One region of the Bradyrhizobium sp. AUGA SZCCT0160 genome, then DNA from elsewhere that is predicted to be linked to it. Evidence: predicted binding sites of a transcription regulator. Region 1 holds the regulator's gene; each other region holds the start of a gene.
The links. The regulator PhoB, encoded in region 1, activates phosphate uptake and scavenging genes when phosphate is short. The targets are predictions, from matches to a motif close to TGTCATNNANCTGTCAT.
Positions count from the first base shown of each region.

Region 2: JQ558_RS22685 (inorganic phosphate transporter) is a predicted target of PhoB. The motif match lies at 2,010-2,026, and genes of this name have one in related genera.
Region 3: JQ558_RS18850 (choice-of-anchor I family protein) is a predicted target of PhoB. The motif match lies at 1,700-1,716, and genes of this name have one in related genera.
Region 4: JQ558_RS18460 (RNA degradosome polyphosphate kinase) is a predicted target of PhoB. The motif match lies at 1,586-1,602, and genes of this name have one in related genera.

Region 1 is NZ_JAFCMD010000024.1:117,819-125,858, reverse strand. Features, by position in the region: gene JQ558_RS30405 (aspartate aminotransferase family protein) at 1-976, opposite strand, end outside; gene JQ558_RS30400 (GcrA family cell cycle regulator) at 1,459-1,968, shown strand; gene phoB (phosphate regulon transcriptional regulator PhoB) at 2,151-2,852, opposite strand; gene phoU (phosphate signaling complex protein PhoU) at 2,940-3,656, opposite strand; gene pstB (phosphate ABC transporter ATP-binding protein PstB) at 3,680-4,501, opposite strand; gene pstA (phosphate ABC transporter permease PstA) at 4,498-5,343, opposite strand; gene pstC (phosphate ABC transporter permease subunit PstC) at 5,347-6,336, opposite strand; gene pstS (phosphate ABC transporter substrate-binding protein PstS) at 6,576-7,586, opposite strand; gene JQ558_RS30365 (ATP-binding protein) at 7,730-8,040, opposite strand, start outside.
Region 2 is NZ_JAFCMD010000014.1:202,184-210,223, reverse strand. Features, by position in the region: gene JQ558_RS22695 (UdgX family uracil-DNA binding protein) at 1-1,069, shown strand, start outside; gene JQ558_RS22690 (GNAT family N-acetyltransferase) at 1,314-1,955, shown strand; gene JQ558_RS22685 (inorganic phosphate transporter) at 2,075-3,697, shown strand; gene JQ558_RS22680 (M20 aminoacylase family protein) at 4,432-5,604, opposite strand; gene JQ558_RS22675 (M20 aminoacylase family protein) at 5,829-7,001, opposite strand; gene JQ558_RS22670 (GMC family oxidoreductase) at 7,191-8,040, shown strand, end outside.
Region 3 is NZ_JAFCMD010000011.1:78,558-86,597, forward strand. Features, by position in the region: gene JQ558_RS18850 (choice-of-anchor I family protein) at 1-1,570, opposite strand, end outside; gene dinB (DNA polymerase IV) at 1,891-3,138, opposite strand; gene JQ558_RS18860 (adenylate/guanylate cyclase domain-containing protein) at 3,247-4,446, opposite strand; gene pdxA (4-hydroxythreonine-4-phosphate dehydrogenase PdxA) at 4,572-5,582, opposite strand; gene JQ558_RS18870 (four-carbon acid sugar kinase family protein) at 5,579-6,862, opposite strand; gene JQ558_RS18875 (patatin-like phospholipase family protein) at 7,263-8,040, shown strand, end outside.
Region 4 is NZ_JAFCMD010000010.1:218,687-226,726, reverse strand. Features, by position in the region: gene purM (phosphoribosylformylglycinamidine cyclo-ligase) at 1-37, opposite strand, end outside; gene JQ558_RS18470 (CDP-alcohol phosphatidyltransferase family protein) at 206-748, shown strand; gene JQ558_RS18465 (chromosomal replication initiator DnaA) at 826-1,503, shown strand; gene JQ558_RS18460 (RNA degradosome polyphosphate kinase) at 1,665-3,863, shown strand; gene ppx (exopolyphosphatase) at 3,891-5,393, shown strand; gene JQ558_RS18450 (TerC family protein) at 5,554-6,393, opposite strand; gene ndk (nucleoside-diphosphate kinase) at 6,454-6,876, opposite strand; gene JQ558_RS18440 (hypothetical protein) at 6,908-7,594, shown strand; gene JQ558_RS18435 (ABC-F family ATP-binding cassette domain-containing protein) at 7,674-8,040, shown strand, end outside.

The sequences.
Region 1 (8,040 bases):
CGAGCACGGAAGGATAGCGATCGACCACGGAAGCGAGCTTCTGTTTCAGCAGCAGCGACACCTTCTGCACGTGCTCGAAGAAGCCGGGCTTGAGCATCACGTCGAGCACCGCGTTGGCGGAGGCGATCGCCAGCGGGTTGCCGCCGAAGGTCGAGCCGTGCGAGCCCGGCGTCATGCCGGACGCCGCCTCTGCCGTGGCAAGGCAGGCGCCGATCGGAAAACCGCCGCCGAGCGCTTTTGCCAGCGACATGATGTCGGGGATGACGCCGAGGCGCTTATAGGCAAACAGATCGCCGGTGCGGCCCATGCCGGTCTGCACCTCGTCGAAGATCAGCAGCAGGCCCTTGTCGTCGCACAATTGGCGCAGCGCCTTGTAGAACGCATGCGGCGCGCTGCGGACGCCGCCCTCGCCCTGCACCGGTTCGATCAGGATGGCGGCGGTCTGCGGCCCGATCGCCTTCTTGACCGCTTCGAGATCGCCATGCGCGACCTGGTCGAAGCCATCCAGCGGCGGACCAAAGCCTTCCAGATATTTGGCCGAGCCGGTCGCCGCCAGCGTGCCCAGCGTGCGGCCGTGGAACGCGCCCTCGAAGGTGACGATGCGGTAGCGCTCGGGATGCCCCTTGGCGGCGTGATAGCGGCGCGCGACCTTGATCGCGCATTCCATCGCTTCCGCGCCGGAATTACAGAAGAACACCAGATCGGCAAAGCTCTGTTCGCACAGCCTTGCTGCAAGCTTGTCGCCGTCCGGGCTCCGGAACAGGTTCGACATGTGCCAGAGCTTGGTGGCCTGCTCCTGCAAGGCTGCGACCAGATGCGGATGGCAATGGCCGAGCGCATTCACCGCCACACCCGAGGTGAAGTCGAGATAGCGCTCGCCCGACGTCGAGATCAGCCACGCGCCTTCGCCGCGTTCGAAACCGAGATCGACTCTCGCGAAAACGGGAAGCAGATGCGACGGGGCGCTGTTGGTCATGGCCATCACTGACGGTTAGAGACCGGCCACATAGCGTGCATTGGTGCGAACGCGGCACAGCCGGTCTTGCGAAAACAAAACGTGCCGCCTTTTCGGGGCGGCACGTGACAGGCATTCTATGCTGGCTTTGGACCGTGTCAACACGCCTAAAAACGGCTTTCCTGCAGTGCAGGATAAAGCAATCCGTAGCATTCCGGTGCCGTGGAAAACTCTAATTGCAATGCATAAATACCGGAACATGTGGACGCACGGACGCGGACTCTTGCGCCAGAGTCCCGCCATATTGTAGCGTCTGGGCTGTCGGGTACGACATCTCGTGCGGAAGTACTGACCCCTAGAGTCCATTTTGTAAGGCGTAAACGTTCGGGCGGCTTTTATGCGCCCGGCGAGGGCTAAGGGATTCTGCCCGCTGGGATTTTTGAGAATTGGCATCGCCAGCGCTGCCCCCCAATTGGCCGGCTCTGTGCGAAGGGAAGAATGCGATGACGGTATTGACCTGGTCCGACGAGCGCGTCGAGCAGCTTAAGAAGCTCTGGGAGGGCGGACTTTCCGCCAGCCAGATCGCCGCGGAACTTGGAAATGTGACGCGAAATGCAGTGATCGGCAAAGTGCACCGGCTGGGTCTTTCCGGCCGTGCCAAGAGCCCGTCCTCGGCCGCGCCGCGTCAGCGCAAGGCGCGCCCCGCCCAGCAGATGATGCGGGTGGCGCGCCCGGTGTCGCGCGGCAACACCGCGCTGGCCCACGCCTTCGAAGTGGAGATGGAGCCGGATCCGGTCGCCTACGACAATGTGGTGCCGATGAGCCAGCGGCTGACGCTGCTCGAATTGAACGAGGCCACTTGCCACTGGCCGATCGGCGATCCGTCCAGCTCGGAATTCTTTTTCTGCGGCGGCAAGGCGCTCACCAGCCTGCCCTATTGCGCACATCACTCGCGCATCGCCTATCAGCCGGCCTCCGATCGCCGCCGCCCGGCGCCGAAGCCGACGCGCTAAGAGCGCGCGGCGTTACGACGAATATTTGCCGTCGTCCCGGCCTTGAGCCGGGACCCATAACCACCGATGGCCGTGGTTATGCTTGGCTGGAGCTCCAGCCTTTTTAGAGCAATCAATATTTGTGGTTATGGGTCCCGGCTCAAGGCCGGGACGACAGCGGATATTGCTGCGCCTTACCCGCCCTACTCGACCTTCGCGAAGCGGTCATCCAGCGCGTAGCCGGCGCCGCGCACGGTGCGGATCGGGTCCTGTTCGCGGCCGGGATTGAGCAGTTTGCGCAGGCGGCCGATATGGACGTCGACGGTACGCTCGTCGATATAGATGTCGCGGCCCCAGACGCTATCGAGCAGTTGCTCACGGCTGAACACGCGGCCGGGATGTTCCAGGAAAAATTCGAGCAGGCGATATTCGGTCGGGCCGAGATCGATCGGACGGCCCGAGCGCGCGACGCGGCGCTTCTCGCGATCGAGTTCGATATCGCCATAGGTCAGCACGGTGGCCAGCCGCTCCGGGCTCGCCCGCCTGAGCAGGCCCTTCACCCGCGCCAGCAGCTCCGGCACCGAAAAGGGTTTTACGATGTAGTCGTCGGCGCCGGTCGCCAGCCCCCGCACCCGTTCGCTTTCCTCGCCGCGCGCGGTCAGCATGATGATCGGCAGCGCCTTGGTCTCCGGCCGCGCCCTTAAGCGGCGGCACAGTTCGATGCCGGACAGGCCCGGCAGCATCCAGTCCAGCACGATCAGGTCGGGCACCCGCTCCTTCAGCCTTGTATCGGCGTCGTCACCGCGGGCGACGGTTTCGACCTCATAGCCTTCGGCATCGAGGTTGTAGCGCAGAAGCGTGGTGAGCGCTTCCTCGTCTTCAACCACCAGAATGCGTGCGTTCATCTATGTCAGCCTCTTGTGTTTTGACGCGCTGTCGATACGCGAAAAACGTCTCTCGTTCGGTTGTCCGTTCCGTTACTAGTTCCGCTTCTAGTTCCCTGGCACCGTCGTGGCGAAATTCGTCATGTCGCCCTTCGGGCGCTTGTCGAGCATCTGCTGGCCTTCGATCATGTAGAACACGGTCTCGGCGATGTTGGTGGCGTGGTCGCCGATCCGTTCGATGTTCTTGGCGCAGAACATCAGATGGATGCAGAACGAGATGTTGCGCGGATCTTCCATCATGTAGGTCAGGAGTTCGCGGAACAGCGAGGTACAGATGGCGTCGACTTCCTCGTCGCCCTTCCAGACCGCCATCGCCGCCGGCAGGTCGTGCGACGCGTAGGCGTCGAGCACGGACTTGACCTGCGACTGCACCAGATCGGTCATGTGTTCGAGACCGCGGATCAGCTTCAGCGGCTGGAAATCGTTCTCCAGCGCGGCGACGCGCTTGCCCATGTTCTTGGCGAGGTCGCCGATCCGTTCCAGATCGGTGGCCACCCGCATGGCGCCGACGATCTCGCGCAGGTCGATGGCCATCGGCTGGCGGCGGGCAATCGTCAGCACCGCACGTTCCTCGATCAGGTGCTGCAGGCGGTCGATCTCGACGTCGGACGCGACCACGCGCTTGCCAAGCGCGACGTCACGGCGGATCAGGGCATCGACGGATTCGGTGATCATGCGTTCGGCAAGGCCGCCCATTTCGGCGACCAGGCGGGTCAGTTCCTGAAGATCGCTGTCGAACGCCTTCGCGGTATGTTCTGAAGCCATTGTCTTCTCCTCGCGATGTGCGCTTAGCCGAACCGGCCGGTAATGTAATCCTGGGTGCGTCGATCGCTCGGCGAGGTGAAAATCTTGTTGGTGTCGTCGAATTCGACCAGATCGCCGAGATACATGAAGGCGGTCTTGTCCGAGACGCGCGCCGCCTGCTGCATGTTATGGGTCACGATGGCGATGGTGTAATCCTCCGCCAACTCCGTAATCAGTTCTTCGATCTTGGCGGTCGAAATCGGGTCCAGCGCCGAGCAGGGCTCGTCGAACAGGATCACTTCCGGGCGCACCGCGACGGTGCGTGCGATGCAGAGCCGCTGTTGCTGGCCGCCGGAGAGGCTGAGGCCCGATGCATTCAGCTTGTCCTTGACCTCGTTCCACAGCGCGCCGCCACGCAACGCCTTTTCGACGCGGCCGTCCATCTCGGATTTCGAGATCTTCTCATAAAGGCGGATGCCGAAGGCGATGTTTTCGTAGATCGTCATCGGAAACGGCGTCGGCTTCTGGAACACCATGCCGACCCGGGCGCGCAGCAGATTGAGATCGAGCTTGGGGTCGAGGATGTTGGTCTGGTCGAGCATCAATTGCCCGGTCGCCTTCTGGCCCGGATACAGATCGTACATCCGGTTGAAGATCCGCAGCAGCGTCGACTTGCCGCAGCCGGACGGCCCGATGAAGGCGGTGACTCTGTTGGTGCCGAGCGCGAGGTTGATGTTCTTCAGCGCGTGGTGCTCGCCGTAATAAAAATTCAGGCCGCGCGCGGTCACCTTCGGCGGCGCGTCGGGCAGCGCCACCTGGGGAACGGGTCCGTTCGCGCCACTCACGGATACAGAAAGATCGTTCATTTTGCTGTCCTCTCAGCGCCAAGGATGCGTGCGCCAATATTCAGGGCAAGTACGGTGAGGGTGATGAGCAGCGCCCCGCTCCAGGCGAGCTGCTTCCAGTATTCGTAGGGGCTCTGCACGAAGTTGTTGATGGTAACCGGCAGGTTCGCCATCGTCTTGGTCATGTCTAGGCTGAAGAACTGGTTCGACAGCGCGGTGAACAGCAGCGGCGCGGTTTCGCCGGCGACGCGGGCGGTGGCGAGCAGCACGCCGGTGATTAGCCCGGCGCGCGCGGCGCGATAGGCGATGCGCTTGATCACCAGCGAGCGCGGCAGGCCGAGCGCGGATGCCGCTTCACGCAGCGGGTTGGGCACCAGGCCGAGCATGTCCTCGGTGGTACGGACCACCACGGGAATGACGATCACGGCCAGCGCCAGACAGCCGGCAAAGGCCGAGAAGCCGCCCATCGGCACCACGACGGCGCCATAGACGAACAGGCCGATGATGATCGAGGGCGCGCTGAGCAGGATGTCGTTGATGAAGCGGATCACCGAGGTGAGCCGGTCATGCTTGCCGTATTCGGCGAGATAAGTTCCCGCCAGCATGCCGAGCGGCGCGCCGATGCCGACGCCGATCACGGTCATCATGATCGAGCCGATGATCGCGTTGCGCAGACCGCCATCGGTCGAGCCGGGCGGCGGCGTGTCCTGGGTGAAGACGGCCAGGTTGAGGCCGGCAAGGCCGTTGTAGAACAGCGTGAACAGGATCAGCGCGAGCCAGGTCACGCCGAACAAGGCGGCGCTGATGCAGAGGCCCCGGACGATGATGTCGCCACGGCGACGGGAGGCGTAAATCGGGTTCATGGCTCAGTTCCCCGCCTTCTTTTCCAGCCGCATCAGCATCAGCCGCGCGGCCGACAGCACGAAGAACGTCAGCACGAACAGGAGCAGGCCGAGCAGGATCAGGCCGGACTGGTGCAGGCCGTCGCTCTCGGCGAATTCGGATGCGATCGCCGCCGAGATCGTGGTGCCCGGCGCGAAGATCGAGGACGAGATCTTGAACGAGTTGCCGATGATGAAGGTGACCGCCATGGTTTCGCCGAGCGCGCGGCCGAGCGCCAGCATCACGCCGCCGATCACGCCGACCCTTGTGTAGGGGATCACGACATTGCGGACGACTTCCCAGGTGGTGCAGCCGACGCCGTAGGCGGCTTCCTTCAGCACCGGCGGCACCGTCTTGAAGACGTCGACCGAGATCGAGGTGATGAAGGGCAGCACCATGATCGCCAGGATCAGCGAGGCGTTGAACAGGCTGAGATAGGACGGGGGGCCTGCGAAGATGGTGCCGAGAACCGGCACGCCGTCGAAGATGCTGATCATGAACGGCTGGAACGAGTTGGCCAAAAAAGGCCCCAGCACGAAGAAACCCCACATGCCGTAGATGATCGAGGGAATGCCGGCGAGCAGTTCGACCGCGAGCCCGATCGGGCGGCGCAGCCAGATCGGACAGATCTCGGTCAGGAAAATCGCAATGCCGATGCCGACCGGAATGGCGATCATCATCGCGATCACGGAGGTGATCAGCGTGCCGTAGATCGGCCCGAGCGCGCCCAGCACCGGCGGATCGGCCGACGGCGCCCAGCGCGAGGTGAACAGGAATGAAAAGCCGTATTCCCTGATCGCAGGCCAGGCGCCGACGATGAGCGAAAGGATGATGCCGCCGAGAATGAGCAGCACCGAGATCGCGCAGGCGCGCGTGAGCCAATAGAAGGTAACGTCACCGAGCTTGAATGCGCTGAGGGCCTTGGCGCGATCGTAAGGTCCTGCAGCTTCCATCACGTCGCTCTGAACGGCCATGTCTGCCACGCCAATCCCCTGTACTATATAGCCCAACTGCCCCGGATCCGGCGCCGGTTTTGCACCGGACTCTTGAACCAAGGCTGGTGTCCACCAAGCCCCTTGGTAACCAGACCCGCCTGTATTCGCCCTCCTGCCCGGAGGGAAAGACCCAACCCGGAAAGACCCGGGTTGGGCAGAGTGGGAGCACGCTCCCATTGTCGCCGGGCCGAACGCCGCCCGGTTCTTTGTTCTTAAATTCAGCTCTTGATCTCGGCCGACCAGGTCTTTTCAATCAGCTTGATCACGGGGTCCGGCATCGGGATGTAGTCGAGTTCCTCAGCCATCTTGCCGCCCTTCTCGAACGACCATTTGAAGAACTTGATGGCTTCCTGGGACGCGGCCTTGTCGGTCGCGGACTTGTGCATCAGGATGAAGGTCGCTGCGGTGATCGGCCAGGAGCCTTCGCCGGGCTGGTCGGTGAGGATCACGTAGTAGCCGGGCGCCTTCGCCCAGTCGGCGTTGGCCGCAGCAGCCTGGAACGAGGCTATCGTCGGCTGCACGGTCTTGCCGGCCTTGTTGACCATCGCGGCATGGGTCAGCTTGTTCTGCTTGGCGTAGGCGTACTCGACGTAACCGATCGCGTTCTTGGTCTGGCCGACGTTGCCGGCAACGCCTTCATTGCCCTTGGCGCCAACGCCCGTCGGCCATTCGACGGCCGTGCCGAGACCGACCTTGGTCTTCCACTCGGCGTTCGACTTCGACAGATAGTCGGTGAAGTTGAAGGTGGTGCCCGAACCGTCGGAGCGGCGGACCACGGTGATGGCGTCGGTCGGCAGCTTCAGCTTCGGATTGAGCTTGGCGATCGCGGGATCGTCCCACTTCTTGATCTTGCCGAGATAGATGTCGCCGAGCAATTCGCCCGAGAGCACGAGTTCGCCCGGCTTGATGCCTTCGAGGTTCACGACGGGGACGATCGCGCCCATCACCATCGGCCACTGCACGAGGCCGTCCTTTTCGAGGGCCTCAGCCTTCAGCGGCGCGTCGGTGGCGCCGAAGGTCACGGTCTTGGCCTGGATCTGCTTGATGCCGGCGCCCGAACCGATCGACTGGTAGTTCAGACCGTTGCCGGTCTCCTTTTTGTAGGCATCGGCCCACTTGGAATAGATCGGGAACGGGAAGGTGGCGCCCGCACCGGTGATATCGGCTGAAAACGCCGAGGTCGAGGCGGCGACGAGGCCTGCCGCGACGATTGTCTTGATGAAATTCATGGCTGGTCTCCATCTGGTGAGCGAAGCGCCTGTTAACGCCCGATCGCGCTCACGCCGCATCCGTTTAGGTGCGGTCAGTAGAGCTTTTACGAAGGTTCGATGACAGTTGGATGACACTCTCAAGCGATTGAAATCGCTAGAGTTTAGGTCCCAACCGGGGGTTTGGCCTGGGGGAAGCAGGCGGTAAAAGTGGCCCCGTTTTTGGGCACGCTTTCAATCAAAAGCCGGCCGCGATGGCGGTTAACAATATGTTTCACCAAGGATAAACCGAGCCCGGTTCCACCTTGCGCCCGGCTGTCGCCGACATCGACCCGGTAGAACCGCTCGGTGAGCCGCGGCAGATGTTCCGGGGCAATTCCGGGCCCGAAATCGCGCACCAGGACACGGACTTCCGGTGTGCCATCGGCGGAACTCGCCCGCACCAGCGAGACGATGACCTTGCCGCCGGAGGCGC
Region 2 (8,040 bases), on a different contig from region 1:
CGCCTTCGTCCGCTTCCGCGAAATCGGCCGCGAACAGAAATCGCATTTCGTCGCCTGGTTCGAGCCGGAGCATCATATCGTCGAACTGGCAGCGCCGTTCTTCGCCCGCCGCTTTGCCGACATGCCGTGGTCGATCCTGACGCCTGACGTCTGCGCGCATTGGGACGGCCATGCCGTCTCGATCACGCCGGGGGTAGCCAAGGCCGAGGCGCCGACCGAAGATCGGCTCGAGGAAACCTGGCGGCGTTACTACGCCAGCATCTTCAATCCCGCCCGGCTGAAGGTGAAGGCCATGCAGGCCGAAATGCCGAAGCGATATTGGCGGAACCTGCCGGAGGCCTCGTTGATTAAGCCTCTAATCGCAAATGCCGAACGTACCGCCAGCGCCATGATCGCGCATGCTGCGACCGAACCGCATAAATCGCAGAAGCGGCAGGAACCGCCGATGAAACGCAAACAGGCTGCCGACGACATCGAAACCCTGCGGGAAGAAGCCGCCGATTGCCGCGCCTGCCCGCTCTGGAAGGACGCCACACAAACCGTGTTCGGCGAAGGCCCACAAGCCGCCCAGGTCATGCTGGTCGGCGAACAGCCCGGCGACAAGGAAGATCTCGCGGGCAAGCCGTTCGTCGGCCCGGCCGGCCAGATGCTGGACCGGGCGCTGGATGAGGCCGGCATCGACCGTTCAAAGGTCTACGTCACCAATGCCGTGAAGCATTTCAAGTTTGTGCCGCGCGGAAAAATCCGCCTGCACCAGAAACCGAACACACCCGAGATCAAGGCTTGCCGGCAATGGTACGAACGCGAACGCGCCGCCATCAAACCGGCCTTGGTGGTGGCGATGGGCGCTACCGCGGCGCAGAGCGTGTTCGGCAAAATCACGCCGATCAACAAAAGCCGCGGACGCCTGATTGATCTCGAAGACGGCACGACGGCGCTTGTCACCGTGCACCCGTCCTATTTGCTGCGGCTGCCGGACGCCGACGCCAAGGCGCGGGAATATCAGCGCTTCGTGGCCGATCTCAAAATCGCGGCAGCCTTGCTGCGAAAATCGGCGCACGCTGCCTGAATTTTCCCGCATCCCAAAGCGTTTTCCAGCGAAGTGGATTTCGGCTCGCGTCAAGAAAACGCGTCAAACCAAGAATCTATAGCCAGTTCCGATTCAATCGGAACTGGCTATAGGGGAACCGCAAAATCCCGTTACCGCCCCCTCGAAAACTGACAAATAAATGTACAACCTTCAATTGATCGATGATACTATCTCATTCTCTTGGGGAGGGGTTGGGGCGTCCTGTTCACGCCATGACGTTCCCATGGGGTCGGCGCGCTGTGCGGTTTCCTCTAGCCCCGGTGCCGTGCAGCGCGCGACCTGTCTTTGCCATCATCTTGGCCATCATCTCTTGCGGCGATCGACCCTGCTCGCAGCTTCTCGCCTTGAGCATTGCCCGGCAGGCGCGGCAACGCCAAACTGCCGGCAGATTCAAGCCGCGCGTAAATCCGACATCCCCGCCATCATGCGCATCGAACGCGTGGAAGGCTATGTGCGCCTGGTCGGCCGATGGGACGCCGAACAGCACGCCGCTGAAATCGAAAACCCGTCGTCCCGATATCTGGCGGCGCACGATGAAACGGACATTGCCGGATTTGCCATTTTACAGGGCATCGGAAGCGCCAACCAATGCGTGCGGCTCAGGCGCATCGCGGTTGGAACTCCCGGGCGCGGCCTCGGATCGGGCCTGCTGCGATCGGTCCTGCAAATCTGTTTCGAGGATGTGGCAGCGCATCGCGTCGAACTCGTTGTATTCGTTGAGAATGAACGGGCCTACCGGACGTACCTCAAAACCGGGTTTAGCGAGGAAGGCGTGGTTCGCGATTTGCACCGGGACCCCGACGGAACGTTCCGGTCGATGCGCCTGATGTCCATACTGAGAAGGGAATGGGCAACGCGCCTGTGACACGCGCATCAGCGCAACGCTGCATCGCGCCAAGCCATCCGCACTGCGACATCCTGTCATCTAAGCTTCAACTCCATCGGTCAAAGATTAACCGCCGTTAGTATTTCAGGGGGTTTGCCATGACCGATATGACGCTCAATTCATCGATCGGGGCACCGATCCAGCCGGCTTCGAGGCCCAATCTCGACAAGGGTTTCAATCCGCTCACGATGATCCTGTTTTTCGGCATTCTCGCTGCCGGGTTCTTGTTCGTGGTCTACAGCATCTATGTCGACGTCGAAGCCACCGGCGCCAAGGTGACGACCTACCTGCCCTACATCCTGCTGCTGATCGCGCTCTTGATCGCGCTCGGTTTCGAGTTCGTCAACGGCTTCCACGATACCGCCAATGCGGTCGCGACCGTGATCTACACCCACTCGCTGCCGGCCGAATTTGCCGTGATGTGGTCGGGCTTCTTCAACTTCCTCGGCGTGCTGCTGTCCTCGGGCGCGGTCGCGTTCGGTATCGTCTCGCTGCTGCCCGTCGAACTGATCCTGCAGGTCGGAAGCAGCGCCGGCTTTGCGATGGTGTTCGCGCTCTTGATCGCCGCGATCGTGTGGAACCTCGGCACCTGGTGGCTGTGCCTGCCGGCTTCCTCTTCGCATACCCTGATCGGTTCGATCATCGGCGTCGGCATCGCCAACGCTGTCATGCGCGGCCGCGACGGCACCTCGGGCGTCGACTGGACCAAGGCCACCGAAATCGGTTACGCGCTGCTGCTGTCGCCGCTGTTCGGTTTCTGCATGGCCGCCATCCTGCTCCTGGTCCTGAAGTTCATCGTGCGCAACCCCGCGCTCTATTCGGCACCCGAAGGCAACAAGCCGCCGCCGCTGTGGATCCGCAGCATCCTGATCGCCACCTGTACCGGCGTCAGCTTCGCGCATGGCTCGAACGACGGCCAGAAGGGCATGGGCCTGATCATGCTGATCCTGATCGGCACCGTGCCGACCGCCTACGCGCTGAACCGCGCGCTGCCGGAATCGCAGATCGTCCAGTTCCAGAAGACCTCCGAGGCGGCCTCGAAGGTGATCGCCGCCAAGGGCGCCGGCCACAGCATCATCGGCGATCCCCGCCCGGCGGTGACGCAATATGTCGCCGCACGCAAGATCAGCGAAGGCACTTACCCGTCGCTGGCCGCGCTGGTGAAGGATGTCGGCGACCAGGTGCAGAAATACGGCTCGCTCAACAAGGTGCCGGCTGAAGCCGTCGGCAACACCCGTAACGACATGTACCTGACCTCGGAAGCGATCCGCTTTTTGATGAAGGACAAGGAAAACGACCTCAAGAAGGAAGAGGTCGCCACCCTCAACGCCTACAAGGCCTCGCTCGACAGCGCCACCAAGTTCATCCCGACCTGGGTCAAGATCGCGGTCGCGATCGCGCTCGGCCTCGGCACCATGATCGGCTGGAAGCGCATCGTCATCACCGTCGGCGAAAAGATCGGCAAGACCCACCTGACCTACGCGCAGGGCGCCTCCGCCGAACTCGTTGCCGCCGGCACCATCGGCGCCGCCGACATCTTCGGCCTGCCGGTCTCGACCACCCACGTGCTGTCGTCGGGTGTCGCCGGAACAATGGCGGCTAACGGTTCCGGCCTGCAGCTAGCCACCATCCGCAACCTACTGATGGCCTGGGTGCTGACGCTGCCGGCCGCGATCATGCTGTCGGCCAGCCTCTACGTGCTGTTCTCGTATATTTTCTGACGACACGAGAGACGTCAGCGGCCTGTTTTTCCGCTGCAACGCAATAGAAAAGCCCGCGCCTCCGGCGCGGGCTTTTTTTGCGTGCTGCAAAATCCAGGTCAGTTTGAAGAATGGCGCCTATTACTCCGCTTGGGAGTCAGTGTATTCACCATCTGGGCCAAATTGCTTTAGCCAATCGTTCCGACTCGGCAGATCGACGATCTTGGGCAAGTAAGACCGCTCCTCATATTGATCCTTGGGCAGGATCATGGAGCTCCTTTCGTAGCGCACCATGACGAGCTTCTCATCGTAGAGAAACATCCCTCTGGGGTAGTTCGTCATACCGGGAGCCTTTTGAAGTATCCTTCAATTATGCGCTCCGGAGGATTGGTTTTCCAGCCCTACGGGCTGCCACAGCATGGCCGGGGGTTTCGGCCTGCGAATTCCAGCAGCGCCGAAACTCAAACGATCAAGTGCAGAACCGTCGGTCCCTAGAAAGCCCAATTTCCCGAAGGGGCTGGCGGGCAATCCGGCGCCGGACCAATCCACTCCAGCCGCTAAACCAACGCGTAAGGAAATTCGGGCATGATCGGTTCAAGCTGAACCGAAGCTCGCGATTTCATACCGCGTCATGTTTCACGCGAACCAGTATCTCCTTCGTCTCCCCTCAATCATTTCGCCAAAAAACAAAACGCCTGCATGGACATGCAGGCGTTCTCTCAAGTTCTTGCGAAACATCATCAAGCCGTTGGCCGTCACGCCGGCATCGCGTTCTCCACCAGCTTGATCCAGTACGACGTGCCGTGGACGATCGCCTCGTCGTTGAAATTGTATTCGGGGTGATGCAGGCCCGCGGTATCGCCATTGCCGCAGAAGATGAACGCGCCCGGCCGCGCTTCCAGCATGTAGGAAAAGTCCTCCGCGCCCATCAGCGGCGGGGTCTCATGCACATTGGCCTCGCCCGCGATCTCCCTCGCGATCCGCGTGGCGAACTCGGTTTGCGAAGCATGGTTCACCGTCACGGGATAACCACGCTTGTAGGTGAGGTCGATCTTGGCGCCGGTGATCTGCGCCACGCCAGCGACCACCTCGTGCACGCGCTTCTCGACCAATGCACGAACTTCCGGAGTCAACGTCCTGATCGTGCCGCGTAATTCGGCGGTTTGCGGAATCACGTTGCGGGCGTGGCCAGCCTGGAACTCGCAGACCGAAATCACCGCCGACTCCAGCGGATCGATGCTGCGCGACACGATCGACTGCAGCGCGGTGACCACCTGTGCGCCTACCAGCACGGAATCGATGCAGATGTGTGGGCGTGCCGCGTGGCCGCCAAGCCCGGTGATTTTGATGTCGAGTTCATCGGTCGCCGCCATGATCGGGCCGGTGCGAATGGCGAAGCTGCCGACCGGAATGCCCGGACCATTGTGCATGCCGAAGACCTGCTCGATGCCGAAACGGTCCATCAGGCCGTCCTTGATCATCGCGTCGGCGCCCGCGCCACCCTCTTCGGCGGGCTGGAAGATCACGACCGCATCGCCGGCGAAATTGCGGGTCTCGGCGAGATAGCGGGCGGCCCCTAACAGCATCGCGGTGTGGCCGTCATGGCCGCAGGCATGCATCTTGCCGGGATTCCTGGAGGCATAAGGCAGGTTGGTCGCCTCCTCGATCGGCAGCGCGTCCATGTCGGCGCGCAGCCCGATCACCTTGATGTCGCCCTTGCCGGCTGGCTTCTTGCCCTTGATGACGCCGACCACACCGGTACGGCCGAGGCCGGTCGTGACCTCGTCGCAGCCGAATTCGCGCAACCGGTCCGCCACGAATGCCGCAGTGCGGTGCACGTCATACAGCAATTCGGGGTGTTGATGGATATCGCGGCGCCAGGCCTGAATATCGGGTTGAAGGTCGGCGACACGATTGACAATGGGCATTGCAAATTCTCTGCTTCCGGGTTGAACGCTTGCCTGTCTAGCATGCAAGACGTGCTCCACCCACCCCTCTGCCGCAGAGGCCCTATCCATCCGGAGCGCTTGCCAAGGGGGTCCGGTCGGGGCCGGGCTTGCCGACCACAACGCTGTTCGTGCCGGCAGTCTTCAGGCATGGCCGCCATTGTTGCGGTGCAGCTCGGAAACAGGAGCACCAGAGGGAGCGGGCCTCACGCCGCCAGAGTGTTCTCGACCAGCTTGATCCAGTATGACGTGCCGAATACGAGGGCCTCGTCGTTGAAATTGTATTCGGGGTGATGCAGCCCCGCGCTGTCGCCGTTGCCGCAAAAGATCAGCGCACCTGGCCGCTGTTCCAGCATGAAGGCGAAATCCTCGCCGGCCATCAGCGGCGGCATCTCGTTCACATTGGCGTCGCCAGCGATTTCCTTGGCGGCCCGGACGGCGACGTCGGTCTGCGGGATATGGTTGACCGTCACCGGGTAGCCGCGGTTGTAGGTCAGGTCGATCTTCGCGCCCGTGATCTGCGCCACCCCTGCGACGACCTCGCGCACGCGCTTTTCCACCAGTTTCCGCACCTCAGCGTTCAGGGTCCGGACGGTGCCTGCCAGTTCAGCGGTTTGCGGAATCACGTTGCGGGCATGGCCGGCGTGGAATTCGCAAATCGAAATCACGGCCGATTCCAGGGGATCGACGCTGCGCGACACGATCGACTGCAGCGCATTGATCAGTTGCGCGCCGACCAGCACGGAATCGATGCATTTGTGCGGACGCGCGGCGTGCCCGCCGTGGCCCTCGATCCGGATGGCAACGGCGTCACCTCCGGCCATGATCGGACCGGGGCGAATGGCGAAGCTGCCGACCGGAATGCCCGGCCCGTTGTGCATGCCGTAGACCTGCTCGATGCCGAAACGGTCCATCAGCCCGTCCTCGATCATCGCGACGGCCCCCGCGCCGCCCTCTTCCGCCGGCTGGAAGATCACGACAGCATCGCCGGCGAAATTGCGTGTCTCGGCGAGATAGCGCGCCGCCCCGAGCAGCATGGCGGTGTGGCCGTCATGGCCGCAGGCGTGCATCAGGCCCGGATTCTTCGAAGCATAAGGCAGGTTGGTCGCTTCCTCGATCGGCAGCGCATCCATGTCGGCGCGCAGCCCGATCACCTTCACCTCACCCTTGCCGGCGGGTCTGTTGCCCTTGATGACGCCGACCACGCCGGTGCGGCCAAGACCGGTGACCACCTCGTCGCAACCGAATTCCCGCAACCGATCCGCCACCAGCGCCGCCGTGCGGTGCACCTCGTACAACAGCTCCGGGTGTTGATGGATATCGCGACGCCAGGCCTGGATATCGGGTTGCAGATCGGCGACGCGGTTGACAATGGGCATGGAACTGATCGTTTTCTGGTTGAACGCTTGTGGCTCTGTAGCATGCAAGAGGCGAACCACCCAACAGGCCCGGCCGCAGAGGCTCCATCCACCCGGAAGCCTGCCAAAGTCGTCATGGCGGGCTTGTCCCGGCCATCCACGTCTGACTAATAAGTCTCAGAAAACGTGGATGGGCGGAAACCAAAGAAGATGCCGGGCAGGCTTGAAGGTGATTTCGACTACATCGTCGTCGGCGCGGGCACGGCCGGCTGCATCATGGCCAACCGGCTGTCGGCCGATCCCGGCAATCGCGTGCTGATCCTGGAGGCCGGCGGCAACGACAACTGGATCTGGTTTCACATTCCGGTCGGCTACCTCTTTGCGATCGGCAATCCCCGCTCCGACTGGATGTTCAAGACCGAGCCGGAGCCTGGCCTCAACGGCCGCGCGCTGGCCTATCCCCGCGGCAAGGTGATCGGCGGCTCGTCGGCGATCAACGCCATGATCTCGATGCGGGGCCAGGCCGCCGATTACGATCACTGGCGCCAGCTCGGCCTCACCGGCTGGGGCTATGACGACGTGCTGCCGCACTTCCTGGCGCTCGAAGATCATTTCCTCGGCAAGAGCGAACATCATGGCGCGGGCGGCGGCTGGCGCATCGAAGCGCCGCGGCTGTCCTGGGCCGTGCTGGATGCGGTCGGCGACGCCGCCGAACAGATGGGCATCCGCCGCATCCCCGATTTCAACACCGGTGACAATGAAGGCATCAGCTATTTCCACGTCAACCAGAAGCGCGGCCGCCGCTGGTCTTCCGCGCGAGGCTTTCTGAAACCCGTCTTGAACCGCCAGAATCTGCGGCTGGAAAAGAACGTGCTGGTCGACCGGCTGATTCTCGAGAACGGCCGCGCCGTCGGCGTGCGCTTCTATCGGGGCAACGAGCTCGTCGAAGCCCGCACCAAGGGCGAAGTCATTCTCTGCGCCGGCGCCATCGGATCGACGCAGGTGTTGCACCGTTCCGGCATTGGCCCCACCGACTGGCTGTCGCCGCTTGGCATCGACG
Region 3 (8,040 bases), on a different contig from region 1:
ATGTGATCTCTCCGGGCTCGCCTTCATTGGCGACCAGCAGCTTCGAACCGTCGGCGGTGAACACCACCTGATCGGGACCCGCCCCGACTTCCACGGTGTTGACGAGCGTACCGTTGGCGTCGAACAACGCGACAAAACCGTTGGCGCCGGTCAGATCGCTGGCGTAGGCGACGGCAAGCACACCGTTCTTGATCGCGACCGAGTTTGCCCCGTTGAAACCGGCGAGTGCGGTCAGGTCGATCGAGGACACGAGGTTCACGGCGCCGCTGGCGCTGATCGAAACGATATCGATGGTGTTGCCGATGGTGTTGAGCAAGTAGGCCCGGCCGGTCGACGGATCGAACGAAACCACTTCGGCGTTGGTGCCGGCGGCGGGCGCGTAATTGCCGAGGCGAACCAGCTGAACCGTATTGGTGGCGGTCGGCGTTACGGCGTCGCCCTGCAGCGACGGCGCCTGATCCAGGATCGTGATGCCCTCGATCACGTTTCCGGGGCCGGCGGCATCGTCGTTTTCGATCGTTCCGGTCGCCGTCGTTTGCGCGCCGAGCGAGGTCGAAACGGTCGCGTCGCTCTTGACGACCGTCTGAAGTGCCAGGTTGAAGTTCTCAGTCGGCTCGAACGTCGTGTCGCCATTGACCTGGACGGTTACGACCGTCGAGTTCTGGCCGGCGGCAATGCTGCCGTTGAAGGCGAACGGCGGAGGCGTTGCGCCATTGAAATCGGCGGCATCAGCCGCCGCCGAAGTCAATTGGCCGCTGAAGCTGACGTCACCAATGGTGCCGCCGGTGCGCTCCACCGTGAAGCTGAAGGCGGTCGTTCCGGCATTGCCTTCGACCTGCGAGACCGAAACAGAACCTGAGGCGAAGCCGACAATCTGCGGCGGTATGCCTGACTGGATGGTGAAGGTCACACCCGCGAGCGGAGACTGCGCATCGGTGAGGAACGGCGCATCGGGAGTGGTGCCGTCGCCATCCTGGTCGCCGCTACCGCTTTGCGCGACAAAATTGGTCGTCGTATTGAACGCGACAAGGGCGTCCGCGCGCGATGCGAACGAGCTGCCACCGAAAGCCGGGTTGTAGGCGGCGACATCGGCGCCGTCGGTCCGGGGCAGCACCAAAGCCGTGGAGCCCGCGACGAGCCCGGTGCCTGCGAGCAAGCCGCTGACATTGGCGTCGGTGAAGCCGCCATTGTTGTTGGTGACCGCAGCCAGGAAGGTGGTCGGGGCGGTGTCAGAGGTTCCGACGAAGGCGTAGATCGACTCTTCCGAGTTACCCAGCGCAAAACCTGCGCCAGTGACTGTACCGATATTGGCGGTGCGGCCGGCCACGGAGGTGTTGAGGAGTTCGACAATCGTGCCGGCAGCCAGATCGCTTCCGCCATTGGTCCAGGTCAGCCCGCCTTCGCCGGTGTTGAAAGCGCCATCAGTTCCGATTGCCAGACCGTTCCATTCTTTGTCGCTGAAACGGATGACCGTCCCCGCAGCAATCGGGTCGATGACAATGAACGCTAATCCGTCAGTTCCGTCCGCGTTGAAACCGACGAAAGCGATCGAACCGGGACCAAGAGCCATCGATAATCTCCATGATAAAAAAAGGCAAAGCAGGCCGCAGCGGCACGAGGGGCTCGCGCAGCGTTGAAGGTGGGGAATCGCGTGTTGTCGCGCGGGGCGCGTCAGCGGCCGGAATATAAACCGGCGTTAATTACAACGCGGTGACGGTTTATTAACCATCGTCCATCGTCCACCGGAAGCGCCCCGCGACGCGGCAGGCATCGTGTCGCGAGCTAACCGCTTGCAAAATCCCCGTTTTAGTTCTCAGGCGACACACCCCGTTGAGTCTGTGACGGCGCGTGCACTGCGTAGGCTTTGGGCGCGCGTTGGACGCGTGACGGTCACAGGTCCTTTTCAGCGAGTTTGCGAAACGCGTCGGGAACGGAAGAAGAGACACCCGGCGCCACCGATCCATATCCGATCGCATCCCATCCGAAGCGATCGCGGATTTTATCGACGGCATGGTCGGCCGCCGAACGCGCCATGCCTCTTTTGCTGCCGGGGCGGCGTGCTTCATCGCCAAGTCCGAGCGGGAGTTCGAGCTCCACATCCCGCTGCTCTCCAAGATGCGACACGGAAATCGCCAGGAGCGAGATGGTTTTCTCGTGAGGATGATCGGCGAGGACAGCGCGCACCAGGTCCTCGGCGACCTCGGCCAGAATCAGAGTCGCAGAGACCGGTGCGTCGAGCGTGACCGAACGCGTGACCGAGTTCAGATTGACGAAGCGAACGCGGACCGTCACAGTCCGCCCAGGCCTGGACTTGGCGCGGAGCCGGCTGCCGATTCGGTCAGCAAGGTGAAGCAGCGTGGGTCGAACAACCCGCTCTTCGGCGGGCTTCCTGCCAAGCGCCGATTGCGCTCCTGCGGATCGAGCGCGGCGGTGCGTCTTGATTTCCCGGGGGTCACGATTCCACGCCAGCGCCGAAAGCTTCGTCCCTGCCGCGGAACCAAGCACCCGCTTGAGCGAGCCTCCCGGTGTCGTTGCCAGTTGCCCGATCGTGAGCACGCCGATTTCGGCCAGCCGTGCCCGCGTCGCCGGACCGACGCCCCACATCAGCTCAACCGGCAGGTGGTGAAGAAATCCGAGCTCCGTGTCGGGATCGACAACGACGAGCCCGTCGGGTTTGGCCACTTGCGAAGCAATTTTCGCCAGATGCTTGGTGCGCGCGACACCGACCGAGATCGGAAGGCCAAGCTCGGCGCGCACGCGTTGGCGGATGGCCATCGCGATTTCGGCAGGCTGACCGAACAGATGGGTGCAGCCCGCGACGTCGGCAAAGGCCTCGTCGATGGAGATCCGTTCGACGAGCGGCGTGAAATCGCCGATCACCTTGATGGCGGCATCGCCCAGCCGTTGGTATTCCCCGAAATGTCCGCCGACAAAAATGAGCTGCGGACAGAGTTCGCACGCTTGCCGTCCCGGCATGCCGCCGCGGACCCCGAAGGCCTTGGCCTCGTAAGACGCGGCAAGCACAACCCCGCCACCGACGGCAATGGGTTTGCCGCGCAGCGAAGGATCAAGCAGCTGCTCTACCGAGGCATAGAACGCATCCAGGTCCGCATGGAGGATGGTGGCTGTCGTTGCCATCCGACCGTTCGCCCATGACGTTTTGACGAGGTTCACGCAGAGTGAACATAATGAGAACGAGGACGCCCTATGTCAAGCGATCGGAGACGCACGGGCGTAGGTCGGCATTCAGCCGTGATACGCGAACAGCTCGATTGGGTCGTTGAAGCCGCGCACCGGATGTTCGCCGACGCGTTCGAGATCGAAATCGCTCTCGACGAAGTCTGCGAACGCGCGGGACAGCAGCACCGTTTTCCCCAATTGCTTGGTGAGGGCTTCGAGGCGCGACGCCATGTTGACCGCCGGACCGATAACCGTGAAGTCGAGCCGGCTGCGCGACCCGATATTGCCGTACATGACGTCGCCGACGTGAACGCCGATGCCGTAGTTCAGCGGCGCACGGCCGGTTTCGCTGTTCTTTTCGTTCAGCGCCGTCATGGCCTGACGGGCCTCAGTCACGGCACGCAGCAGGTTTGCACAGGCCTGAGGTTCGCTGAGCGGAAAAATGGCGAGCAGACCGTCGCCGATGAATTTCAGTATTTCGCCGCCATGACGCGCGATCGGCTCCGACATCGCGTCGAAATAGCCGTTCAGGAGATCAATGACGTCATCGCGCGGCCAGTTGTCGGAGATCCGGGTGAAATCACGTAAGTCGCAGATCATGATGGCGGCGCGCACCGTGGTTCCGGTTCCTCGCCTGGTGGCACCGGCCAGAATGAGTTCGCCGGCATGCGATCCGACATAGGTTTCCAGCAGCGTACGCGCCAGCCGGTTCTTGACCCGGATCTCACTGACCAGCGCCAGCACCGGCAGCAATCTCTGCAGGGCGGCGATATGCGTGGCGTCGAAACCGCCTGGCCGGTCGGTAGCAAAGGTCACGATGTGCCGCTTGCCGAGCGTATGGTACAGCGGCCACGCCACATAGTCGCTCAAGCCTTTCGCCCGCATCTCGTCATAGACGGCGTGCTTGCGGCCGAGCGCTGGATCACGCTCGAGATTCTCGCGCACCTCGGTGACACCGTCATGGATTTCGTTGGCGGGACTGCCGATATATTCGGAACGCTCCTGGACATCGTAATCAACCCGCGCAATCTCGGCCTCGCGCATCCCGTCTTCCCACATGATCCGGGCGCCAAGCCATTGCGGATGGTGGATCAAGATATGAAGCGACGCCCGCTTGACGGGAATGTCCGCTTGCTGAAGCCGGATGCACATTTCGGCAAAAATATTGTCGATGAAGCGCTGATCGCGCGTGCCGTTGGTCAGCCAGTGCACGACGTCACCGCCGGATTGCGCTGTGACGGGATCGATATTCGACGGCGCGTCCATACTTACTCCTGAGCGGTAACGTGGATCGATGGTGCGGGATATGTGTTCCCGCTCGACAACGTCAATGGAGGCCGCCGCAATTTGCCTGCGCGATCGGGAACGCCGGCTTAATCACCCATACTTAGTCACACACGATCGCGGAGATCCGCGTCCGGCGCCAGATCGGCCGCCTGCCGCAGCGCCTCGATCAGGCTGCGCTCATCCGCGATACCCTTGCCCGCAATGTCGAAAGCCGTGCCGTGATCGACCGAGGTCCGGATCACGGGCAAGCCGACCGTGATGTTAACGCCCGCTTCCAGTCCAAGCACCTTGATGGGGCCGTGACCCTGATCGTGGTACATGGCAACAACCATGTCGTAGTCGCCGCGGCCGGCCAGGAAGAACAGCGTGTCCGCCGGCAGCGGGCCGCGCACATCCCAGCCACGGCGCTGGCAGGCATCAATCGCGGGCGCGATCTTCGCCGCTTCCTCGCCACGACCGAACAACCCGTTTTCGCCGGCATGCGGATTGATCGCACAAACACCAATTCTTGGATTAGCGATACCGGCGCGTACCAGTACGCCGTGTCCGCGCGAGATCACGCGTTCGACGAGGCCGGGCTCGATCTTCTCGATCGCATCGAGAAGACCGATATGCGTGGTGACGTGGATGACGCGCAGCTTCGATGACACCAGCATCATCGAGACTTCGGGCGTTCCGGTGAGATGCGCCAGCAATTCGGTGTGGCCCGGAAACTTGTGGCCGGCTGCGTGAAGAGCTTCTTTCGATAGCGGCGCGGTGCAGATCGCCTGCGCGTCGCCTGCCTGCACCACCTCGACGGCCTTTTCGATGCAGCGATAGGCGACCTCGCCTGCTGCTGCCGACACCTGGCCGAACGGCAAATCGTCCGGCACCAATTTCAGGTCCAGGCATTGCACGGCGCTTGCGGCAAAGTCCGCCTGCTTGGCATCGCCGAGTGCATCGACCGCAACCGACGCGCCGACAAGCCGGCCTGCCTTGCGCAGCCGGTTGGCGTCGCCGATCACGAGCGGATTGCAGATCGCCCGCGTCGCCTCCTGGGCCAGCGCCTTCATGATCACTTCGGGGCCGATGCCGGCGGGATCGCCCATCGTGATCGCAATCGTCGGGCGGCTCATGCAAAACTTCCTCTCGTTCGAACGGCGTGAAGGCGCTCGTTGATGCGTACAAGACTATCCGCGTCGCCGAATGCGCCCGCCTTGGTGACGACAGGAACGGACAGCGAGCCCAGCGTGAGGCCGAGCGACACGCCGGGCTCAATCTCGTCGGCAAGACGGATAGCGTTGACACCAAGGCCCGACAAGAGCGCTGCCGCGGTTTCGCCGCCCGTTACCGCAATCGCACCGATCACGGGCGCGGCGACTTGCAGCGCTGTCGCGAGATTGTGGGCCAGAAGCGGCCCTGCCGACATGTTTGGAGAATCGTTCAGCGATATCTCGACGAGAGCATCGCCACCATTAGCAAGACGCGCCATCACTCCGGAAGCAAGTTCCGCGCGATCGACATCATTTCCAGCCAGGGCTTTCGGCTCGACCGGAAAATATGCGGCCGTTCCCGTCTCTCTCAAGCGGCGCGCCGCGATACGGGAGGCACCGGCGAGCGAACCGACGACAGTGAGCGTTCCGAACTTGCCGGCGGGAATACGCAGCGTTTCGCTGCCGCCGCTCCGCTCCAGATACGCCAGCGCATGCGCAAGACCCGCGCTGCCGATGAAGACGCTCGCGGGCGATGCATGCAGCCCCGCCTCCGCGATCAGGGCCAGATCATTCTCGGTCTCGGCGTCACAGATGGCAACCACGGTGGCCGACCGATCCGCCATCGTTGCGAACCTGGCTCGCAGATCGCCCCCACGCACAGCGGCAAGCGTGACCTTCTCGCCGCAAATCCCGGCGGCAGCGAGAACGTCGTCGAGATCGGCGTTCGGATAGGTGTGATCGCGCCGCCATAGCTCGGTTTCTTCCAAGGCCGCGCCATGAACGAGGACTCGGCCATCGACGGTGGTGCGACCGGTCGCCGGGAAGGCTGGTGCCAGCACGCCAAATATCCGATCGGCGCCTGACTTCAAATGGGCAAGCGTCGCGGCCAGTTCCGCCGCGGGCTGTCCCCGCAACGTTGAATCGATTTTCTTGAACAGCGCACGTTCGGACATCGGCAAGCGTGCCAGCACGCCGAGATGGCGCGCCGCAGCGGCCTCGGACGAAAGACCGCGGCTTGCGACGTCATGGGCCCAAACAGCTGCCTGGCGATGCGACGGCTTTGTGGCGTCGCCCCACGTCACGACCGCCTCACGCCCCATCCTGCCGAAGGCAATGGCGCAGTCGGCGGCTCCGGTCAGATCGTCTGCAAGGATCAGCCAGTGACGGGCCATCCTTGCGCGGTCGGTGATATGCTTCGTCACTCCCAGACCCTACCCTATTTGCCGTCTGCTGCCGTGCGCAGAGGCTGGATCCTTTCATCAAACAAGGTAATTTAATACCGCAAGCTTGACCCACTATTGACTTCTGAGCCAGTCAACTTTAGTAAGTGATTACTCACTTGATTGGTTTGGATGTGTCTTATGGCGTCAAAGTGGCCCTGTCTCCGGCGATGCGGCCGGATGCGTACAAGGGAATCCGGTCCAGGCGGGAGCCGCGGCGGTCCAGCAATCGCGGGCGCCTGACGGAGCGAATGGTCGCGGCATCCCGATGGCCCGAATGGCGAAGCGACTCGCGATGCCCCGCGGGTTGCCCCTGAGCGCTCCCTTCCAATCCGGAAATGTCATGAACTGCATCGGTCTTCGGACACCCGTAGCCTTGGCCATGGTTTCAGCGCTCAGCCTTATCACCGCCGGATGTTCGTCGCTGCCGAGGACGCCGCACAGCGTTGCGGAGGCATCCTCCGCGCGCGTGCTCGGTCTGACGGATCTGCGCCGCTACGCCGACGAGCCCGCCGCCACATTCCGGCAATATCCCGCACCAGCCGTGCTGCGCGGACCGCGCACCTATCTTGCGTTATCCGGTGGCGGGGCCGACGGTGCCTATGGCGCCGGTGTGCTGATCGGCTGGACCGACACCGGCAGGCGTCCCGCGTTCTCGATCGTGTCTGGTGTCAGCACCGGCGCGCTCATCGCCCCATTCGCGTTCCTCGGTCCCGGCTATGACGCGACCTTGCGTGAGCTCTACACCAGCGGCATCGCCGAGAGCCTTCTCGACGCACCGAACCCGTTCAATGCCATCTTCGGGGCGGGCCTGTTCGGCAACGCCCGGCTGCGCGAACTGGTGGCCAAATATATCGATGCCGATTTCGTCGCGGCGGTCGCAGCCGAACATGCCAAGGGCCGGCGGCTGCTCGTCGTCACGACCAATCTCGATTCGCAGCGCACCGCGATCTGGGACATGGGGCGCATCGCCTCGCTCCGCACGCCCGCGGCGCTGAACCTGTTCCGGGACGTCGTCGCCGCATCGGCCAGCCTGCCCGTGGTGTTTCCGCCGATGCTGGTAACCGCGGAAGCCAACGGCAAGCGTTTCGAGGAGATGCATGTCGACGGCGGCGTGACCGCGCCTGTCCTGACGCTGCCGGAGGCCTACCTGCTGCACG
Region 4 (8,040 bases), on a different contig from region 1:
AATCGGCGTAAGTGAGCCCGTTTTTGCGGTCGATCATGCTCAATTCCCGTCAGAAGACGGCTGGTTACGAGGATTTCCGCGATCCTGCAATGGCTCGCAAGGACCGGATGCATATACTATGTAGATAACAACCGGCCTGCCCCGCAAAGGGCCGGATCTGTTACGTAATCAGGGCCGGTGGCCAGGTAGCCGGGAAGCGACCGAGTTGAATATTCCGAATATCATTACGCTGGGTCGCATCATCCTGGTGCCCATTATCGTCTGGGCGATCGCCTCGAGGCAGATGGAGATCGCATTTGCGATCTTCGTGATTGCCGGCGTCAGCGACGCCGTCGACGGTTTCCTCGCCAAGCGCTTCAATATGACCAGCGAGCTCGGCGCCCTGCTCGACCCCCTCGCCGACAAGGCACTTCTGGTCTCGATCTACGTCTCGCTCGGAATCTGGGGCGCGGTGCCGCTGTGGATCGTGATCCTGGTGGTGTCGCGCGACATCATGATCGTCACCGCCGTGATCGTGTCATGGTTGTTCGACAAGCCTATCCCGATGAAACCCTTGATGGTCTCGAAGCTCAACACAGTGGCGCAGGTGGCGTTCGCCGCCCTGGTGCTGGCGTCGCTCGGCTTCAACTTCAAGCCGACGCCGTACGACCTGATCCTGATGGGTTTTGTTACGGTCTTTACTTTGGTTTCCGTCTCCCTCTATCTCGTGGAGTGGGTGCGGCACATGAGTACGATCGAGGCCAAATAGGCGTTTTGTTCGAAGCGTTGTCCTCACGCGAACCGGTACCCACTTCGCTTGAAAACGCCATGGTTCCGGAGACTTGCGTGGCAGTTCGCGTTCAACCCCGTCAGCTTGCCTTTGCGCTGCCGCACGCCGAAAGCCTGACCCGCGACAATTTTCTGGAAGGGCCGGCCAATGAAGCGGGCCTGGCGCTGATCGAACGCTGGCCCGACTGGCCCAACCGCATCATGCTGCTGGTGGGCCCGGAAGGCTCCGGCAAGAGCCATCTCGCCGCGATCTGGGCCGAGCAAGCCGGCGCCCGCTCGATCTCAGCCCATGCCTTGACGCCAACTGCAGTACCCGGCGCGCTTGCGACGGGGGCGCTGGTGGTCGAGGACCTGAAACCGGGGGATTTCGACGAGCGCGCGATGTTCCACCTGATGAATCTGGGGCGGGAAGACGAAGCCTCCATTCTGATGACGGCGCGGATTGCGCCATCGGCCTTCGAGGTCGAACTGCGCGATCTGCGGTCGCGGCTGCGCGCGGTGCCGACGGTGTCGCTGCTGCCGCCCGACGACCTCCTGTTCCGCGGCCTGATCATCAAATTCTGCGCCGACCGCCAGCTGAGCATCGACGAGACTGTCGTGAGCTATCTCGCCAGCCGGATCGAGCGATCCTATGCGGCCGCGCGCCAGGCCATCGACCTCTTGGATAGCGAGGCGCTGCGGCTCGGCCGGCCGGTGACCCGGGCGCTGGCGGCCGAACTGCTCCGCGACGCCTGACGGGCGCTACTGCCGCTGCGCGCCATGTCACGCCCCCGCCGCCTTGACGGCGGCGGCCGGCGGAACATCAATGTCATCGAAACGTCATCCAACTATCACATGGTGCGCATGGCATCCGCCTAGATTGGCGCGGCGCTCCAACTGAGATGGATCGAAACTTCATGGACTCGGCGCAAGTTGTTGAAATAAAAGAAAAAGACGTAATTGCCGAAGCGCCGCTGGCGATCGCCACTAGCCCGGAGCGGTTCATCAATCGCGAGCTGTCCTGGCTGCATTTCAATCGCCGGGTGCTCGAGGAAGCCGTCAATCCCGGCCATCCGGTGCTGGAGCGGGTCCGGTTCCTGTCGATTTCAGCCAATAACCTTGATGAATTCTTCATGGTCCGTGTCGCCGGTATCAAGGCGCAGGTCCGTGAAGGTATTGCCGAACGCAGCCCGGATGGCCTGACCCCCTCCGAGCAGCTCGTCCGCATCAACCAGACGGTTTCGGAACTCGCCTCCGACCAGCAGGCGATCTGGAGCGATCTGCGCACCATACTGTCCCAGACCGGCATCATTCTGGTCGACAACCACGACGTCACCAAGGCCGAGCGGAGCTGGATCGAGGATCACTTCCTCCACAACATCTTCCCGCTGCTGACGCCGCTCGCGATCGATCCGGCGCACCCCTTCCCGTTCATCCCAAGCCTTGGTTTCACGATCGCGCTGCATCTGTCGCGGGTCGCCGACGGCAAGCCGATGAACGCGCTGATCCGCATGCCCGGCAAGATCGACCGCTTCATCCGCATGCCCGCAGGCAAGGACGGCGCGGTACGCCTGATCACGCTGGAACAGGCCACCGGCCTGTTCATCGGCCGCCTGTTCCCCGGCTACACCGTCAAGGGCCAGGGTGCCTTCCGCATCATCCGCGACTCCGAACTGGAAATCGAGGAAGAGGCCGAGGATCTGGTCCGTCTGTTCGAGACCGCGCTGAAGCGGCGGCGGCGCGGATCGGTGATCCGGCTCGAGATCGAAGCCAAGATGCCGGAGGAGCTTCGTGCCTTCGTGCAGCAGGCGCTGTCCACCGCCGACGACGAGATTTTCCTGGTCGACGGCGTGCTGGCGATGAACGAACTGTCGCAGCTGACGCGGCTCGACCGGCCCGACCTCGAATTCGTGCCTTATGTGCCGCGCCATCCCGAGCGCGTGCGCGACCATGGCGGCGATATCTTCGCTGCGATCCGGCAGAAGGATCTGGTGGTCCATCACCCCTACGAATCCTTCGACGTCGTCGTGCAATTCCTGCAACAGGCCGCGCGCGACCCCGATGTGGTCGCCATCAAGCAGACGCTCTACCGCACCTCGAACAACTCGCCGATCGTGCGCGCGCTGGCCGAAGCCGCCGAAGCCGGCAAGTCGGTGACCGCCTTGATCGAACTGAAGGCGCGGTTCGACGAGGAAGCCAATATCCGCTGGGCGCGCGACCTCGAACGCGCCGGCGTGCAGGTGGTGTACGGCTTCATTGAACTGAAGACCCACGCCAAATTGTCGATGGTGGTGCGCCGCGAGGGCGGCAACCTCACCACCTATGTGCACACCGGTACCGGCAATTATCACCCCGTCACCGCGCGCATCTATACCGATCTGTCCTACTTCACCTCGGACCCGATCATCGGGCGCGATGCGGCGCGGGTGTTCAACTACATCACCGGCTACGCCGAACCCAGCGACATCGAGCGCATGGCGGTGTCGCCGCTGACGCTGCGCAACCGCATCATCGAACACATCAAGGGTGAATCCAATTACGCCCGCCACGGCAAGCCTGGCGCGATCTGGATGAAGATGAACTCGCTGGTCGATCCTGATATCATCGACGCGCTGTATGAGGCCTCGCAGGCCGGCGTCTCGATCGAGCTCGTGGTGCGCGGCATCTGCTGTCTGCGGCCCGGGCTGCCCGGACTTTCGGAGAACATCCGCGTCAAATCCATCATCGGCCGGTTCCTCGAACACGGCCGAATCTACTGCTTCGGCATGGGTCAAGGCCTGCCGAGCACAAAAGCTGCTGTGTATATCTCGTCCGCCGACATGATGCCGCGCAACCTGGACCGCCGCGTCGAGGTGCTCTGTCCGCTGCAAAATCCTACGGTGCATCAGCAGGTTCTCGAACAGATCATGGTCGCGAACCTGAAGGATACCGAGCAAAGCTGGCAATTGTTGCCCGATGGGTCTTCAACGCGTATGAAGGCCGCGAAAGGCGAAGAGCCGTTCAATCTGCACAACTACTTCATGACGAATCCGAGTCTGTCAGGCCGTGGAAAGTCTCTCAAGGAATCTTCGCCGCGCCGCCTCACGCGCCGGAATGAGCGTCAGCATTCGTCCTAGCGGGTTGCGTCACATGGGGGATTGGCGGTGAAGCGGCCGCGCAAGCGCGCTAGCAGCGTCGCCGTCATCGATATCGGTTCGAACTCGGTTCGTCTCGTCGTCTATGAAACGATGGCGCGCAGCCTCGTCACGATCTTCAACGAGAAGGCGCTGTGCGGGCTCGGCCGCGAGGTCCAGACCACCGGGTTGCTGGCGACCGACGCCGTCGCCAAGGCATTGACCGCGCTGCGGCGGTTTCGCGCGTTGTGCAAAATCCAGAAGGTCGGCCGCGTCTATGCGATCGCCACGGCGGCCTGCCGCGACGCCTCCAACGGCCCCGATTTCATCGCCAAGGCCGAGCGCATCTGCGGCGCCCGCATTCAAATCCTGTCGGGACCGCGCGAGGCCAAATTGTCGGCGCTAGGCGTCGTCTCCGGCGTGCACAATCCCGACGGCATCGTCGGCGATCTCGGCGGCGGTTCGCTCGAACTGATCGACGTGCACCGCAACCGCGTCCGCAGCGGCGTCACGCTGCCGCTCGGCAGCCTGGCGCTGCAGGATCTGTCGGACAAATCGCTGAAGCGAGCCGAGCGAATCGTCTCCGACGAACTGTCCGACGTCGCCCAGCTCACGGCCGGCCGCGGCCGCACTTTCTATGCGGTCGGCGGCACCTGGCGTGCGCTGGCGCGCATCCACATCATCCAGAGCGACTACCCGCTGCGGGTGATGCACGGCTATTCGATCCCGGCGGCGGACGCGCTCGACTTCGCGCAGCGGCTGCGGCGGCTGGTTGCGGCCAACATGCTGGCCAATATCGAGATGATCTCCGACGCGCGGCGGCCGCTGCTGACCTACGCGGCGCTGGTGCTCGAACACATCATTCGCGTTGCCAAGCCCAAGACCATCGTGTTCTCGACCTTCGGCGTGCGCGAGGGGCTATTGTACGAAAAGCTGCCGCCATCCGAGCGCACCCTCGATGGATTCATCTGCGCCGCGCAGACGCTGAACCAGCTGTTGTCGCGCTCCGCCCGCCATGCCGAAGAACTGGTCTCGTGGACCGATCGTCTGGTCAGGGTCGTTAAGCTGCGCGAAACGCCCGAGGAACGCCGGCTGCGCCACGCCGCATGCCTGCTGTCCGACATCGGCTGGCGGGTGCATCCGGACCATCGCGGCGAAGAGACGTTGAGCCTGATCACCAACGGCAATTTCGGCTCGATCAGTCACCAGGGCCGCGCCTTTGTCGCGCTGTCGGTGTTTTACCGCTACGCGGGTCTCAGCGAGGAAAACGAACCGCCGGCGCGGATCCGCGAACTGGTGCCACCCGCCATGGACGAGCGCGCCAGAATGCTCGGCGCCGCGTTCCGCGTTGCGCATCTGATCTCGGCGGCGCGAACCGGTGTGCTGCCCGCGACGCACTTCCGCAGCCAGGGCCGCAAGCTGATGCTGGTGTTCGAGCACCGGATGGTCGATCTCGTCGCCGACCGGGTCGGCAGCCGTTTCAAGCAACTGGCCCGGCTGGTCGGACGCTCCGGATCGATCGTGCGGCGGTAAAGACAGAACTAGTCTAGAGTCCCTGTCTCATTGCACAACGGCCCCAAGCATGGACGCGACGGATCGCCGAGAGCTCAGGCTCAAAAAACGCCCGGAAGATTCCCGGGCGTTTCCGTGTCGCGATGCGAGCAGTTCGCTACGCGTTCCGCTGTGTGAACCCCTACGCCGCCTTGGCGGCGTGCTCGGCGGCGTGTTTTTCCTGGGCGCGTCTGCGCCACGTCGATCCTATCATCAGCACGATCGCGATGCCGATCAGGCCGCACACCACCTCGGCACCATGACCGCCATTGGCGAAGTGCAAGCCGATCGGGCCGAAAACGCGGTCGAGCGAAACGCCGACCGGGCCATCGGAAAGCGTACGCAAATAGGGAACGACGGCAGGATCGGTGGCCATGACCTCGCCGGCGACCCAGCCGAGCAGGCCTGCACCGGCCCACACCAGAGCGGGCATGCGCGTCAGCAGCGCCATGATCAGCGCCGCACCGGCAACGATCAGGGGAACGCTGATCGCAAGGCCGATCACCAGCAGCGGAATGCTGCCATTGGCGGCGGCCGCAACCGCAATCACGTTGTCGAGGCTCATCACGATATCGGCGATCGCCACGATCCGCACGGCGGCCCACAGATGCGCCGCCGCGTGAACGTCGCCCTCGCCTTCATGTTCGGGCACGAGCAGCTTGGCCGCGATGTAGAGCAGCGCCAGGCCGCCGACCAGCTTGAGGAACGGCAGCGCCATCAGCGACACGACGATGCCGGTGAAGATGATGCGCAGCCCAACGGCGACGCCGGCGCCGAGGATCATGCCCCAGAACCGCTGGCGCGGCGGCAGCCCGCGGCACGCCATCGCGATGACGAGCGCATTGTCGCCCGACAGCAGGATGTTGATCCACATGATCTTGCCGAGCGCGACCCAGAAGGCGGGCTGCTGCATCTCGGCCTGGAACTGCGTGAAGAAGGTCGAGATCGTCGCCGGATCGAAAATTTGCAGCACCCAGTTCACAGCATTTCCCCCCGGCGCGTGGCCGTCCTTGGGCGGCGCTCGCGCGCCGCTCGTTTTGAATTAGCCGACGATTTCGTTGCCGGAGAAGAACTGCGCGATTTCGATCGCGGCCGTTTCCGTCGCGTCCGAACCATGCACCGAGTTCTCGCCGATCGACTTGGCGTGAACCTTGCGGATCGTGCCCTCGGCCGCCTTCGATGGATCGGTCGCGCCCATCACGTCACGATACTTCAGCACCGCGCCCTCGCCCTCCAGCACCTGCACCACGACCGGGCCCGACGTCATGAAGTCGACCAGTTCGCCGAAGAACGGACGCGCCTTGTGGACCGCGTAGAAGGTCTCGGCCTGGTCGCGCGTCATGCGAATGCGCTTCTGGGCCACGATCCGAAGACCCGCCTTCTCGATCAACGCGTTGACGGCGCCGGTCAGATTGCGCTCGGTCGCGTCGGGTTTGATGATCGAGAAAGTGCGTTCCATCGCCATGATTACGTCCTTACAAAACGCTGATTGAGAGTTGGGGGCTTATATCGGCGCAGTCCTGCGACGGCAAGCGACCAATGCCGCGTTTTTGACGCGATTTCGCTGGTCAGCCCCTGCCGCCCCGGATCGTCATCCGGGCCGGGCCTTCGGCCGAAAGCGCTTCGAGCCCTTTACTGCAGCCATTTCACGCCGGCCCGAGGGCGTTCCGCACGTTAGCCTTTCAGGCACTCGGGCGTCGTGGACCGATCCGAAGCGACCTCGCGGATGGCGCCATCCGCGCCGAACCCTCGATCACGCTTCGCAATCGGACGATCGTGTTTCGCAATCGATCGCTTGGCATTGCCGCGGCTTCTCCGAAATTGGCCGAGCCCTCTTCGTCGGCCTCGCTATTGCCCCCGTCGATGCAGGGAACCGGCGGACAGCGTTTCCCCGGCTCGCTTCTGATGCGCGCATACGAGCTCTGCAACCCCGAAACAAATTGCAGTCTCATGACTTTATCCTGCAGCAACTTACTCAGATTTACTCAAAAGCGATGCTGGAACTCGCCATGGATAGCCGAATCAATCCCGTTTTCGAGCAGATCGATCATCGGACTTCGCGATCGATCTGCGATGCCGTCGGCGAACGGTTGCAGCAGTATATGCGTCCGGAAACCGAACTCTCGCCCCGCTTGCAGCAGTTGATCAATGAACTCCACCGGCGCGAGAACGAGCGGTATTAACCTGTATCGAGAGCTTCAGGAGACCCTGTTTCTCAGATAAATCGGTTGCGTTTGGCGGCGGGTCCGGTGACAAGGCCGCATGCTTTCAATCACCGACATCTCGATCCGGATCGCCGGACGGCTTTTGATCGACGACAGCTCCGTGCAAATCGTGCCCGGCGCACGCGTCGGCTTCGTCGGCCGCAACGGCGTCGGGAAATCGACGCTGTTTCACGCGATTCGCGGTGATCTGCCGACCGAATCCGGCAGCATCTCGATACCTCCGCGCTGGCGCATCGGCAGCCTTGCTCAGGAAGCCCCCGACGGGCCGGAAAGCCTCATCAACGTCGTGCTGAAGGCCGACCTGGAACGCGACGCATTGTTGCAGGAAGCCGAGACCGCCGACGATCCGCACCGGATCGCCGAGATCCAGACCCGGCTGGTCGATATCGATGCGCATTCGGCAC